2 regions of the Actinomadura rubrobrunea NBRC 15275 genome follow, and region 1 is predicted to be linked to the other one. Evidence: riboswitches for the same ligand, from Rfam matches in the RefSeq annotation. Region 1 holds a riboswitch; the other holds the start of a gene.
What was found. Region 1 has a riboswitch for S-adenosylmethionine ahead of thrC (threonine synthase). Riboswitches for the same ligand answer to the same signal wherever they lie in the genome.
Positions count from the first base shown of each region.

Region 2: another riboswitch for S-adenosylmethionine. It lies ahead of AR3_RS25970 (aminotransferase class V-fold PLP-dependent enzyme); the one in region 1 lies ahead of thrC (threonine synthase).

Region 1 is NZ_BCQU01000078.1:5,754-12,730, reverse strand. It holds gene AR3_RS32340 (serine/threonine-protein kinase) at 1-300, opposite strand, end outside; gene AR3_RS21795 (RNA polymerase sigma factor) at 421-972, shown strand; gene AR3_RS21790 (sulfotransferase family protein) at 1,177-2,295, shown strand; gene AR3_RS21785 (alpha,alpha-trehalose-phosphate synthase (UDP-forming)) at 2,347-3,789, opposite strand; SAM riboswitch class I at 4,202-4,343, shown strand; gene thrC (threonine synthase) at 4,359-5,603, shown strand; gene AR3_RS21775 (MoaD/ThiS family protein) at 5,651-5,929, shown strand.
Region 2 is NZ_BCQU01000116.1:11,756-18,732, forward strand. It holds gene AR3_RS30880 (transglycosylase domain-containing protein) at 1-2,646, shown strand, start outside; gene AR3_RS25965 (DUF8711 family protein) at 2,960-3,334, opposite strand; SAM riboswitch class IV at 3,384-3,501, shown strand; gene AR3_RS25970 (aminotransferase class V-fold PLP-dependent enzyme) at 3,549-4,961, shown strand; partial or broken gene AR3_RS25975 (SseB family protein) at 5,111-6,977, shown strand, end outside.

The DNA.
Region 1 (6,977 bases):
GACCTTCACGCCATAGGCGATCTCCTCGGCGTAGGCAAGGGCCTGATTGACCGGAAGTGGCCGTTCCCGCATCCGGTCGGCGAGGGTGCCGCGATCGGCGTAGGACATCACGAAATACGGACGTCCGTCCTCGAGCTCCCCGATGTCGTGGACGCGCACGAGCCGCTCGGAATCGGCGCGGCGCAGGATCCGCGCCTCCTCCAGGAAGCGATTGCGCACGTCGAGGTCGTCGATGAGGCTTCCGGACAGCACCTTGATGGCGACCTGCGCGTCCAGCGCCTCGTCGTGCCCCAGCCACACTGAGGCGAACGCCCCGGATCCGAGGACCCGCTCGATTCGGTAACGACCGACAGTAGGTGGAAAGGACACTCCCGTATCATGCCCAACGAACGGGGTGTGCGAGCGAGCTGAGGCGCGGCGATGGCACTTGACGACAGGACCGAGCAGCTGGCCGTCAAGGCGGCCCAAGGCGACCGGGCGGCGCTGGACGAGCTCCTTCGCACCATCGAGCCCGACGTGCTGCGCCACTGCTCCCGGTTCCTGCCCTGCCGCCAGGACGCCGAGGAGGCCTGCCAGGACGCGCTGCTGCAGGTCGCCCGCAACATCCAGCGGTTCGAGGGGCGCTCCCGCTTCAGCACGTGGCTGCACGTGGTGGTCGCCAACTCCGCCCGTTCCACCTACCGCTCGCTCAAGCGCCGCTCGCTGGAGCAGGCCGGCGAGCTGCCGCAGCAGCGCCCCGACCCGCGCCGCACCAGCGTCATCGCCGGCTCCCGGGTGGACATCCTCGACGCCATGGAGGAGCTGGAGGCCCGCAAGCCCGACCTGATCCAGGCGCTGGTCCTGCGGGACGTCTCCCAGCTGGAGTACGCCGAGATCGCCGAGCAGCTCCAGCTGCCGCTCGGCACGGTCAAGTCCCGCATCCACGAGGCGCGCAAGCAGGTCCGCCAGACCCTCGGCGAGTCCTACACCTGACCCGTCCGCCGAGCCGCGTCGGCGCGTCCTCGTCGGCCGTCCGCGGCCGCCGCGCTGAGCCGGGGCCCGGAACGGACCGTTCCGCCGGAATGTCTACAGGCGGCGGAATCCGGCGGTCAGGCATCGCCAAGCATTCGTAATGCCTCGGCAAGCGTGCGCCTAGACGCGCGATGCGCGGCGGGGGCGTCGGCCAGCATCCCGAGCATGTTTGCCCACACTGACCGCCCGATCTTCGTCATCGGGTGTCCACGGTCGGGGACGACGCTGCTGCAGCTGATGCTGCACTCGCATCACCGGATCGCCGTCCCCGCCGAGACGCGGTTCGTCATCCCGGCATGGACGTCACGGTGCGAATTCGGTGACCTCCGGGACGGCGAGAACAGACGGGCCCTCGGCGAGTGGATCACCACCGGCGAGGGCACCAAGTTCGCCGCGCTCGGCCTGGACCCCGACCGGACCGTCGAGGAGATCGTCGACAGTCCCCCCACGCTGGGCTCGGTGCTGGCCACCGTGTTCCGCGCGTACGCGCGCCGCTTCGACCGGGTGCGCTGGGGCGACAAGCGGCCCAGCTACTTCCGGTACGTCGGCCCGCTGCTGCGCATGTTCCCCGACGCGCAGTTCATCCACGTCGTCCGCGACGGCCGCGACTGCGTGGCCTCGCTCCGCGAGATGCCCTGGTACAAGCAGGACATCTACCACGCGATCTGCCTCTGGCGGGAGGCGATCGACCTCGGCCGCCGCTACGCCGCCGAGCTCGGCCCCGACACCTACTACGAGCTGCAGTACGAACGGCTCGTCGCCGACCCCGCCGACGAGCTGATGCGGCTGTGCGCGTTCCTCGGCGAGGAGTACGACCCCGCCATGACCGAGCCGCACAGGCTCGCGCGCAAGACCGTCCCGCCGAGCAAGAAATGGCACCGCCGCACGCACGGCGCCGTCGACAGCGGTCGCGTGGGCTCTTGGGCGCGGCGGCTGGAGCCGTGGGAGATCGGCCTGGCCGAGGCGGCGTTCGGAGAGCGGCTCGCCGAGTACGGCTACGAGCCGAGCGGCGCGCCCCGCCCCACGCGCGGACAGCTCGCCCGGCTCGCCAAGGTCAGCGCCCACCGCCGCATGTCGCAGACCAAGCAGCGGATTCGGGAGCGCTGGCGGACGCGCAACGAGCCCAATCCGGTCGTGTCGCTGCTCACCACCGAGCACACCGGGCCCGCTCCGCTCATCGTCGAGCCCCCGTCGCAGTCCGTCAGCACGGAGTCCCCGCTCGCTTCCGTTCCCCTGGCCGAACGGTGCGGCGAGCCGGCGCGCAGCGGCCACTCGGGGCGCTGAGGACGGCCGCCGCGCCGCCGCCGGTGCCGCGGCCTCGAGGGAGCCGGGGCGTCAGTCGAGGGCGGCCAGCTGCTCGGCGAACCAGCGGCGCGGCGGCAGCGCGGTGGCCGCGGCGGCCAGGCGCGCGCAGCGTTCGGCGCGGCGGTCGGGCGGCATCAGCAGGGCCCGGTGCAGCGCCTCGGCGGTCTGCGACACGTCGTACGGGTTGACCGTCAGCGCGTCGTCCGCCAGCTCGGCCGCCGCGCCCGCCTCCCGCGACAGCACCAGCGCGCAGCCGCGCTCCGACAGCACCGGCCCCTCCTTGGCGACCAGGTTCATGCCGTCGCGGATCGGGTTGACCACCAGCACGTCGGCCAGCCCGTAGGCGGCCAGCGACCGCGGATGGTCGTCCTCGACCTCCAGGATCAGCGGCTCCCACGCCGCGGTGCCGTACTCGTCGGCGATCTGCCCGGCCAGCCGCCGCACCTGCGCGGTGTACTCGCGGTACTCGTGCAGGTCGTGCCGCGACGGGTACGCGAACGCCAGGTGCACCACGCGGCCGTGCCACTCGGGATGGCGGGCCAGCAGCTCCCGGTAGGCGGCGAGGCCGCGCACGATGTTCTTGGACGGCTCGGTCCGGTCGACCCGCAGGATCAGCCGGCGGTCGCCGACCCGCTCGCGCAGCGCCCGCCGGCGTTCGGCCACGTCCGGCTCGGCGGCGCGCGCCCGCAGCGCGTCCCCGTCGACGCCGAGCGGGTGCACCCCGACTCGCGTGACGTGCCCGGCGCGTGTGACGGTCCGGGCCGCGCGGTCGACCCGCGCGCCCGGCAGCGGCTCGCAGCAGTCCAGGAACGCCGCCGCCCACCGTTCGGCGAGGAAGCCGGCGTGGTCGGCGCCGAGGATGCCGTCCAGCACCGCCGCGCCGATGTCGTCGGGCAGCAGCCGGAAGTACTCGGGGGGCGCCCACGGCGTGTGCGAGAAGTGCACGATCCTCAGGTCGGGGCGGCGGTCGCGCAGCATGCGCGGCGCCAGCGACAGGTGGTAGTCCTGGATCGCAACCTTGGCGCCGGGGGCGGCGTCGCGTGCCAGGGCGTCGGCGAACGCCGCGTTGTAGGCCTCGTAGGACTGCCAGTCGCGCCGAGTCCGCGCGTCGAAGTGCGGGGCGCGGGGCGTGTCGTACATCAGGTGGTGGACGAACCACAGCGTCGCGTTCGCCACGGCGTTGTAGGCCCGGTGGAATGTGGCCGCCGGTATGTCGAGCATGCGCACGGCCGCGCCGCCGGTGTCGTGGCCGTCCAGGCCCAGCCTGCCGCCGGGGGCGCGCCGGGCGGCCGAACGGTCCGCGTCGCCGAGCGCCGCGCACACCCACAGCACGTCCGGATTCCGGACGTCGCCCGTCATCGCGGCCAGCGCCGACACCAGGCCGCCCCCGCCGCGGCGCGGGATGAGCGCGCCGTCGCCGGAGAAGGAGAACGACACCGGGCCGCGGTTGGACGCGACCAGCACTTGGCTCATACGGGCAGGGTCTCAGGTGCTCAGTGGGAGCATCAAAGTGACCTTCGGGATAGGGGAGACCCCTTTGACCAGCGCTTCCTGTAGTTCAATCGCGGGACGGCGCATGCCCGACCGCCCGACGCCCGCGTCCTTTCACGGCGCCTGTTCGGACGAGTTCACGGGCCGCCTCAACGCGATGCGTCGGCCTGGAGCCGCGCACAGCCCGATTTCGTCCGGCCGCCCGGCCCGCCGCCGAGTGATCCGGCGGCGGCGCGGGTAATGTCTCACAGTGCGAGACCGACCTGTCCGCTAACCGGTCAGATCATGTAAAGTCGCGCATACGACGTGATACCGCTCATGCGGAACGTCCGGCGAAGGAACGTTCCCAGTGGGCGGACGCGGCGACACGTCGACCGACGCGACAACTGAACAACGCTCATCCAGAGGGGTGGAGGGACCGGCCCTGTGAAGCCCCGGCAACCACCCGGTTCGTCCGCGCTCGCGATCCTGCGAGGCCGGCCGGGAAATGGTGCCAACTCCGGCCTGCGACCAAGGTGGCGCAGGAAAGATGGGGAGAAAGGCCTCGCTACATGGCTGTGACGCCTGCCGTCGATCTCGGACCGGCGACCGCTCTCACCTGCCGCGAATGCGGCCACACCCGCGACCTCGGCCCGTTCTACGCCTGCGAGGAGTGTTTCGGCCCGCTGGAGATCGCCTACGACTTCGGGGACGTCTCCCGCGCCGGCATCGAGGCCGGGCCGCGCAACATCTGGCGCTACCGCGGGCTGCTGCCGGTGCCGGCCGCCGTGGCCGAGACGCCCAACACCGAGCCCGGCCTGACCCGCCTGGTCCGCGCCGACCAGCTCGCCGAGGCGCTGGGCCTGCGGCGGCTGTGGGTCAAGGACGACAGCGGCAACCCGACGCACTCGTTCAAGGACCGCGTGGTCGCGGTCGCGCTGGCCGCCGCCCGCGAGCTCGGCTTCAAGGTGCTGGCCTGCCCGTCCACCGGCAACCTGGCCAACGCGGTGGCGGCGGCCGCGGCCCGGGCGGGCATCCGCAGCGCGGTGTTCGTCCCGTCCGACCTGGAGCAGCAGAAGATCCTCACCACGGCGGTGTACGGCGGCACGTTCGTCACCGTCGACGGCAACTACGACGACGTCAACCGGCTGGCCTCCGAGATCGCCGGCGAGCAGGAGGACTGGGCGTTCGTCAACGTCAACGTGCGCCCCTACTACGCCGAGGGCTCCAAGACCCTGGGCTACGAGATCGCCGAGCAGCTCGGCTGGCGGCTGCCCGACCAGATCGTGATCCCGGTCGCCTCCGGCTCCCAGCTCACCAAGATCGACAAGGCGTTCCAGGAGCTGATCAAGCTGGGCCTGGTCGAGGACAAGCCGTACCGGGTGTTCGGCGCCCAGGCCACCGGGTGCTCGCCGGTGGCGGCCGCGTTCAAGCAGGGCCACGACGTCGTCCGGCCGGTCAAGCCCGACACCATCGCCAAGTCGCTGGCCATCGGCAACCCGGCCGACGGCCCCTACGTGCTCGACGTGGTGCGCCGCACCGGCGGCGCGGTGGAGGACGTCAGCGACGAGCAGGTCGTCGAGGGCATCCGGCTGCTGGCCCGCACCGAGGGCGTCTTCGGCGAGACCGCGGGCGGCGTCACCGTCGCCACCCTGCGGAAGCTGACCGAGACCGGCGCCCTCGACCCCGAGGCCGAGACCGTGATCATCAACTCCGGGGACGGGCTGAAGACCCTGGACGCCGTCGCCCCTGTCGTCGCCCCGACCGCGAACATCGCCCCCACCCTGGAGGCGTTCCGCGCCGCGGGTCTGGCCTGACCGGCCCCGCGTCCCGTCGTACGACCCGAGCACTTCGAGGAGCCACCATGAGCACCGTGTCCGTGCGGATCCCGACGATCCTGCGGAGCTACACCGGCGGCGAGGCGGAGGTCAAGGCCGAGGGCGCCACGCTGCGCGCGGTCGTCGCCGACCTGGAGGCCAACTACTCCGGGATCTCCGCGCGCATCCTGGACGACAAGGGCGCCATCCGCCGCTTCGTGAACGTGTACGTGGGCGACGAGGACGTCCGGTTCGCCCAGGGCCTGGACACCCCGACCCCCGAGGGCACCCAGATCTCCATCATCCCGGCCGTCGCGGGCGGCTGACCTCACCCTCACCGGCCCGCCGCCCGAGCCGAACCTCGGCCGGCGGGCCACACCTTTCTCCGCACACGAGCCCGCTACCCACACGCTTCAGCGCCATCGCCCGGCGAAACGCCCTCCCGCGGGGGTCCTGGTGAACGTGCGTCTCCCGCGCCGACGGAACGAATGGCCGGACGAACGGAGAGCCCGCCGAAGGCCATGGTCGGACGGCAGCGCGACCTGGCGATTGCCGGCGAGCGGCTGCCGGCGAGGCGTTGACAGGATGCGCGGACTGGCGCGGCCGCCCGGTGACCGGCGCCCACACCGCGTGCTCAGGGCGTCCGGGTGTCGCCCGCGTAGCGGCCCGAGCGCCGCCGCCCCTTGGTCCCGGACAGTCCGGTGAACGGTTGAGAAGACACCGGCCGTCCGCGAGACGAGAAGATCGCAGCGTTGTGATGCCGCGTGCCTCGTGGGCACGGTGACGCGTCTCGGGTGCGACCGCGCCGTTTCCGGGCGCGAGCTACGATGCGCACGCACTGCAGCGGCATCGCGCGACGGCGAAACCACCCTGGCTGCCCCCCTACGCGGGTGAAGCTTGAAGTGACGTGCAGCGGCGTGCGGCTTCTGCAGCGGACGCGGCGTCAACGCCAGCGGGCGCTTGGTCCGGTGGTAGCGCCCCTTGTACTCGAAGCCGTCCTGCGTCCACCACGGCTACCAGAGCATCGAGTTCGACAACTTCGGGGCTCGACCTCGGCGAGGCGCGGGGCCGCTTCAACGAGTGTCTGGACATGGTGGTCGGCCTCGCATCGTGTTCGTGGCCGCCGACTATCGAGCAGGCCCGCTTCGAGGGCGATGTCCGAGGGCGATGTTCGACCGCTCGCGCTCCGGCGGTGGAGTAATGAAGGGCGTTCTGGCCTAGCAGGCGACGGCGCGATTGTGTCGTCTTCTTTGCACCTCAGCGTTGTTGCGATGGGGGCGTGGACGCTGAGGCGGTGTGAGCGTTCAGCGTAGGCAGCGTAGGCGGTGTCGCACCGTGGCGTCGCCGCGCCTGTGCGTTTCTTCTGGCGTCCGC
Region 2 (6,977 bases), on a different contig from region 1:
GTCCTCGACCGGGACCACGACGGGGCCGTAGGGTCGGGCACCGTCGCGTCCTCGCACGACGCAGAGTCCGCCGCCGAGTCCGGCTCCGCACCGGACGACGCCCCCGACCACGCGGACGCCGCCGGGACCACGGTGCCGGACGCCGCCTCGGACCAGGGCGCCGCCGAAGACGCCACCGTCCCGAACGAGGGGGCCGCCGCGGCGACGACTCCCGACCTCACCGTCGTCGAGTCGTCCGATTCCGCGCACGCCTCCACCGCGTCCGCCGACTCGCCGTCCCCGTCGGAGAAGGCGAGCGCCGCCACCGGCGCCGCAGCAGTCCGCGAGGGCGACGGCGACGCAGCGGACGCGGCGGGCGTTGCCGACGGTGACGACGCGGGTACGAAGCAGAACAGCGCTTCGGCGACGGCGAAGACGTCCGCCGCCGAACCGAAGACCGACGTGAAGAGCACGGGGGCGGGCAAGCCCCCGAAGGGGCCGACCGGGAAGAGGCGGAAGGGGGGTATGGACGGCAGACGCGGCAAGCCGCGGGGCAAGGCGGCGCGCATCGGGCGGCGGGCGCTGTTCGTGCTGCTCGGCGTCGTCGGACTCGCCGTGGCCGCGTTCGGTGTGGCGTACCTGCTGACACCGGTCCCGTCCCCCCAGGAGGAGGCCCTCGCGCAAGGCCCCACGTTCCTGTACTCCGACGGCAAGACGCCGATCGCCAAGACCGGCGTCAACCGGGACGCGGTCCGCCTCCAGACGATCCCCAAGGGCGTGCGCGACGCGGTGATCGCCGCCGAGAACCGCAGCTTCTACGAGGATCCCGGGGTGTCGCTGCAGGGCACCCTGCGCGCCTTCTGGTCGACGGTCTCCGGCGAGCAGCTGCAGGGCGGGTCCACCATCACCCAGCAGATGGTCCGCAACTACTACGGCGGCATCGGCAAGGAGCGGTCGATCAGCCGCAAGCTCAAGGAGATCATGGTCTCCTTGAAGGTGGGCCGGGAGAAGTCCAAGGACTGGATCCTGGAGCAGTACCTCAACACCATCTACTTCGGCCGCGACGCCTACGGCGTGCAGGCCGCCGCGCGGGCGTACTACGGCAAGGACGTGAGCCGGCTGACCCCGGCCGAGGGGGCGTACCTGGCGGCGGCGATCCAGCAGCCGAGCAACTTCGCCGACCCGACCGGCTCCACGCGCGCCTACGCCGAGGCCCGCTGGCGCGCCGTGCTGAACAACATGGTCCGCGACGGCGCGATCACCTCGGAAGAGGCGGCGCGGATGACGTTCCCGCAGCCCATCAAGCAGAAGGTCACCAACATCCTGGGCGGCCAGAAGGGCTACATGGTCAACGTGGCCAAGCGCGAGCTGATCGAGCGGCGCGGCTACACCGAGGACGAGATCAACCGCAGCGGCCTGAAGATCACCACCACGTTCGACAAGGAGCTGATGGACGCCGCGCAGGAGGCGGTGCGCGGCACCCTGCCGAAGGGGATGAACCGCAAGATCCGCACCGGGCTGGTCTCGATCGACCCGGCCACCGGGCAGGTCGTGGCGTTCTACGGCGGGCGCGGCTACCTGGAGGAGGCGCTCAGCAGCGCGTTCAGCGACTGGGCGCAGGCGGGGTCCGGGTTCAAGCCGATCGTGCTGGCCGCCGCGCTGGACAGCGGGATGAGCCTGAACACCTACGTGGACGGCAGCTCGCCGCAGTACTACAACGGCACGCCGATCCACAACGACGGCAACCGCAGCTACGGCACGATCAATCTGGTCACGGCCACGCAGAACTCGGTCAACACCGCCTACGTCAACCTCGGCCAGCGGGTCGGCCTCAACAAGGTCACCAAGATGGCCGAGAAGATGGGCATCCCGAAGGCGCAGCTGACCGCCAACGGCGCCAACAACTACCCGACCTTCCCGCTGGGGACGATCTCGGTGCACCCGGTCCAGCAGGCGGGCGTGTACGCCACGTTCGCGGCCGAGGGCGTGTACCGCACGCCGTACGTGGTGAAGTCGGTCACCGACAACACCGGCAAGACCACCACCTTCACGGAGAAGGGGCGGCGGGTGTTCGACGAGCAGGTGGCGCGGGACGCCACGTTCGCCATGCGGCGCGTGGTGGAGGCGGGCACCGGCCAGAACGCCCGGCTGGCCGACGGCCGGGACGTGGCGGGCAAGACCGGCACCACCGACGAGGGCCGGGCGATCTGGTTCAACGGGTTCATCCCGCAGCTGGCGACGACGGTGGCGATGTTCCGCAGCGACGGCAAGCCGCTGGTCATCCCCGGGTACGGCGTGTACGGCGGGCAGCTGCCCGCGCAGATCTGGAACGCCTACGTCAGCCGCGCGGTGAACCTCAAGCACATCGAGCCCAAGGACTTCGGTCCGCCCTCGGTGTCCCCGGGGAGCTACGACGGCGACGCGTACGACCGGCAGAACGGCGCGCCGACGACGCGTGACCCGGAGCAGCGTCCGTCCACGCCGCAGCGTCCGGTCCGGCCGAGGCCGCCGGTGGACTCCCCCAGCGAACCGGAGACCCCGTCCGACGGGGGCACCGGAGGCGGCGACGGCGGCAACGACGGGGGCGTCGACGACCCCGGCGGCGGACGCGGAGACGGCGGAGACGGCGGCATCGTCACCCCGCCGCGCCCGGAGACCCGCGACTAGCATCCGCGCGCCCGACGTCCGGCGTGCCGCGTCCGCAAGCGGGCCGCTCGCGCCGGCGGACGACTCGTGCGGGCGAACGGCTGCGGCGCCTAGCGACACCGCGGTCGGCCCCCTGTAGGCCGAGACCGTGAGAGGGGCCCGGCGAAACACCTCGCCGGGCCCCTCAGCACGTTCGCTGCCTCTTCGCGCCGCCGCAAGGGCTCCGCAGGTCCGCAGGCGACGCCCGCTCGAGGGTTCTCCTCGCACGGCATCGGCCCGCTCGAAGGGGTGCGCACCCGCCGGCAGGCTCGGCGCCCGCTTGCCGGCGAGCGCGCTAGTCGCAGGCCTTGCCGATGCGGTCGGGGGCGTCGCTCATCACGGCGTTGAGCTGTGACGCGTCGCCGGTGCCCACACCGGCGGCGGCGCCGCGCAGGCGGGTCGCCTCCGTCTTGAGCGCCTTCTTCAGCTTCTCGTCCTCCGCCTGGCGGGCCAATCCGTCGATGCGTCCGGCGAACTGGTCGGTGGCCTGCCGCCACTGCGCCGGGTCGTTCGCCGACACGGTCCGCACCTGGGTGAGGTACTGCTGGAAGGCCTTCTTGGTGTCGGCGCACACCTCGTCGGTGTTGCCGGCCCCGCACCCGGTCAGCGTCCAGGCCGCGCCGAGCAGCGCCAGCCCGTGGGCCAGCCTCACGGCCGTCCCGTACCGCATCGCATCCCCCCTTCGATCGCCCATCGGCTCCGCATATACTTCCGCACAAGGTCAAGAGCGCCAGCGTCAAGCCCCGGCTCGCTGGCCGGCAACCCTTCGTCCGCGATGGGGTGCCCCGGGTGAGGACCTGGCCGGACGACGCGGAACGCGTCCGGCAAGCGCGGATCCCGCGGACTCCTCCCGGGATCCCTGGATCCTGAAGGAGGTCGTACGCATGTCCACTGCCGCCACGCTCACCCACGTCTCCCCTCTGCAGCCTTGGACGCCGAAAGACGCGTCGGCGCCCACTCGGCTGCCGAAAGTGGTCGGCGCGGACGTCCCGGTGCCGCTGGAGGACGGACGCCGGGTCCCGTACGCCAACTTCGACTACGCCGCCAGCGCGCCGTGTCTGGAGGCGGTGCAGGAGGCCGTCACCCGGGCGCTGCCGTACTACAGCAGCGTGCACCGCGGCGCCGGGTACGCCTCTCAGGTCACCACCGCCGCGTACGAACGCGCGCGCGAGACGGTTCGGTCGTTCCTCGGCGCCTGGGAACGGGCGTCGGTGGTGTTCACCCGCAACACCACCGACGCGATGAACCTGCTGGCGCACGCGCTCCCGCCCGGCACCACCGTCGTGGTGTTCGAGACCGAGCACCACGCCACCCTCCTGCCCTGGAAGCGCGCCGTGCGGCTGCCCGCGCCCGCCACCCCGTCCGAGGCGATCGCCGCCGCCGACCGGGCGCTGGCCGCCGCGCCGCAGGGCCCGCGGCTGCTCGTGGTCACGGCGGCGTCCAACGTGACCGGCGAGCTGTGGCCGATCGGCGAGCTGGCGCAGGCGGCGCGGCGGCGCGGCGCCCGCATCGCCGTGGACGCCGCCCAGCTCGTCCCGCACCGCCCCCTGGACATGTCCGCGCTCGGCCTGGACTACGTCGCGTTCTCCGGGCACAAGCTGTACGCGCCGTTCGGCGCGGGAGTGCTGGCGGGGCGGTCCGACTGGCTGCGCGCCGCCGAGCCGTACCTCAAGGGCGGCGGCGCCAGCGCCTCGGTGGGGGAATCGACCCGCTGGGCGGCCGACCCGCAGCAGCGGCACGAGGCGGGCACCCCGAACGTGCTGGGCGTGGTGGCGCTGGCGGCGGCGTGCGAGACCCTGACCGCGGCCGGGTGGGACGCGCTCGTCGCCCACGAGGAGCGGCTGCTGGCCCGGCTGCGCCGCGGACTGGCCCGCATCCCGGCGGTTCGGGAACTGAACCTGTGGGGGGAGCGCCACCCGCGCGTCGGTATCGTGTCCTTCACCGTCGACGGCTGGAACGCGCGCGACGTGGCGCTTAGGCTGTCCGGTGAGCACGGCATCGGCGTCCGGGACGGGAAGTTCTGCGCTCATCCCTTCGTGCGGCGCCTGCTGGCCGACCGGCCGGCCGACCGGTCCGGCGCGGCGCACGCGGCCGGAGAGGGCGGCTGCGCGAACGCCTCCGCCCCGGACTCGGCGGTTCGGGCCAGCCTGGGCCTGGGAACGACCGAGGAGCACGTCGACCGCCTGGTCGACGCGCTGGGCGAGCTGGCGCGCTCCGCGGGCTCCGCGCCGGTGCACGCAGGTTCGCGGGTCCGTCCGCACGGACGCGCGCCGGAGGCCGCGGCCCGGCGGGGATAGCCGACGCCGCCTCGCAGCCGCGTCCGGGAGCGCGGAAGTCGAGACCCTTTCGCCCTGTTCGCCCATGTAGCGTAGGCAAGTCCGTACCTAGACGCGTCAGGGCGGGGTACAGCAGGGACAGCGCGGCTTGAATCAGGGGGGTGGCGACCGTGGCCGACGCGTGGCGACCCACGTCGGAACTGGAGCGCCGACTGCACGAGACGGTGCGGGCGGGGGACCCGGAGGCGTACTTCCGTCTGCTCGCCGAGAGCGAGCTGGTGCTGCCCGTGCCCCCGGACCTCATCGACGACGTGCTCGCCAACCAGGCGCAGCCGACGTGGCCGACCCAGGACGAGGACGGCCGCACCCACGTGCTGGCCTACACCTCGCCCGCCGCCATGCGCGCCTGCCTCGGCCCGGCCTACCAGCACTTCGTCCGGTTGAAGTTCGCCGACCTGGCGCAGAGCTGGCCGCATCCGCGCTGGTGGCTGGCGGTCGACGCGCCCGCCCGCGACCTTCGGGACGTGGCGCTGCCGATCGAGGGTCGGCTGCCCGGCTGGTTCGTCCGGCAGCTCGCCGACGGCGACCCCCGGCCGCCGCGGGCCGGCCGTCCCCTCGCCGCGCCGGCCGCGGTCCCCTCCGCCGGCGCCCCGTCGCAGGACGCGCCGTCCAGCGTCCCGAACGCCGTCCCGACCGGCGTCCCGACCGACGGTCAGCCGTCGGACGTCGCGTCCCGAGACGTCCGGTCGGCCGAAGCGACCGGTGCGCACGCGCTGCCCACCGTCCCTCGCACGGAACCCGCGGCCGACCGGACGGCCGCGCCCGCATCGGCCGGTGACGTCCCGGCGCCTGGTGACGTCCCTGGCGCCAGTGAGCCCGCGACGCCCGCAGTGCCGAACGCCGCGCAGGGACCTTCCGCTCCCGCGTCCCCCGCCGCCGCGCCGAACGAGCCTCCGGCCGCCCCACCGGTGGAGCCGCCCGCACCGCCGGCGCCGGAGACCTCTCCCGCCCCGCAGCCGTCCGACGCGCAGCCTCCGGCCGCCCCGGCGCCCGACGCGCAGGGTCCGGCCGCCGGGGACGCCCCGGCGGCGCAGCCGTCGGCCCCGGCCGAGCCGTCCTCGGGCGGCGGGGCGGAGCCTCCCGCCGATCTTCCGGCGCCCGGCGACCGTCTCGTCGCCCGGGCACCGGCGCCCCCGCCGGCGCCGGACGACACGCTCGTGGACGTCCCGGCGATCGTCGACGAGCCCGCCGCCGAGTCCGCGCCCTGGGAGGAGCTGCAGGACCAGCACCGCGACCTGCCGCCCCGCAAGGAGCGCCGCTCGCAGTTCCGCCCCGCCAACGACGTCGAACGGGAGCTGCTGCGCGCGGCCGCCAACAACGACCACGACCTCTTCCTGCAGACGCTCGCGGACGCCGAACTGCTCCTGCCCGTCCCGGAGGACACCGACTACACGCTGCGTCCCGGACGGCCCGGCTTCCCGTGGCTGGTGCGGGAGGTCGAGGGCGGTCCCGTCGTCCCGGTGTTCACCTCGCCCGAACGGCTGATGGAGGCGGCCGAGCCGCTGGGGTTCGGGCGCGAGTTCATCCGGGTGCCGTTCACGGTGCTGCTGCGGTACTGGCCCGACGACGGCCACGCGCTGGCGGTCAACTCCGGGTCCCCGGCGGGCGGCACCGTCGTGGCCCAGCAGCTCCCCGGGCTGGCGCGCTGGGCCGACCAGCGCGCGGCCCGCCGCCTGTCGGAGAACTTCGAACCGCAGAACGACGTGGAGCGCAAGCTGTTCGAGGCGGCGACGCGGCGCGACACCGACGCGTTCTTCAAGATCCTGCTGGGCGCGCAGGTGCTGGTGCCCGCCGACCCGGAGACGCCGTGGGGCATCACCCCGGACGACCCGGAGTTCCCCTGGGGCCCGGTGCGGGTGCACGGCGCCGCGTCCGTGCAGGTCTTCACCTCGTTGAAGTGGATGAACGAGGCCCTCGGCTCGTCGCGCTTCGTGATGCCGGGCTTCCTGGACATGGTGGCCGCGTGGCCGGACGCCG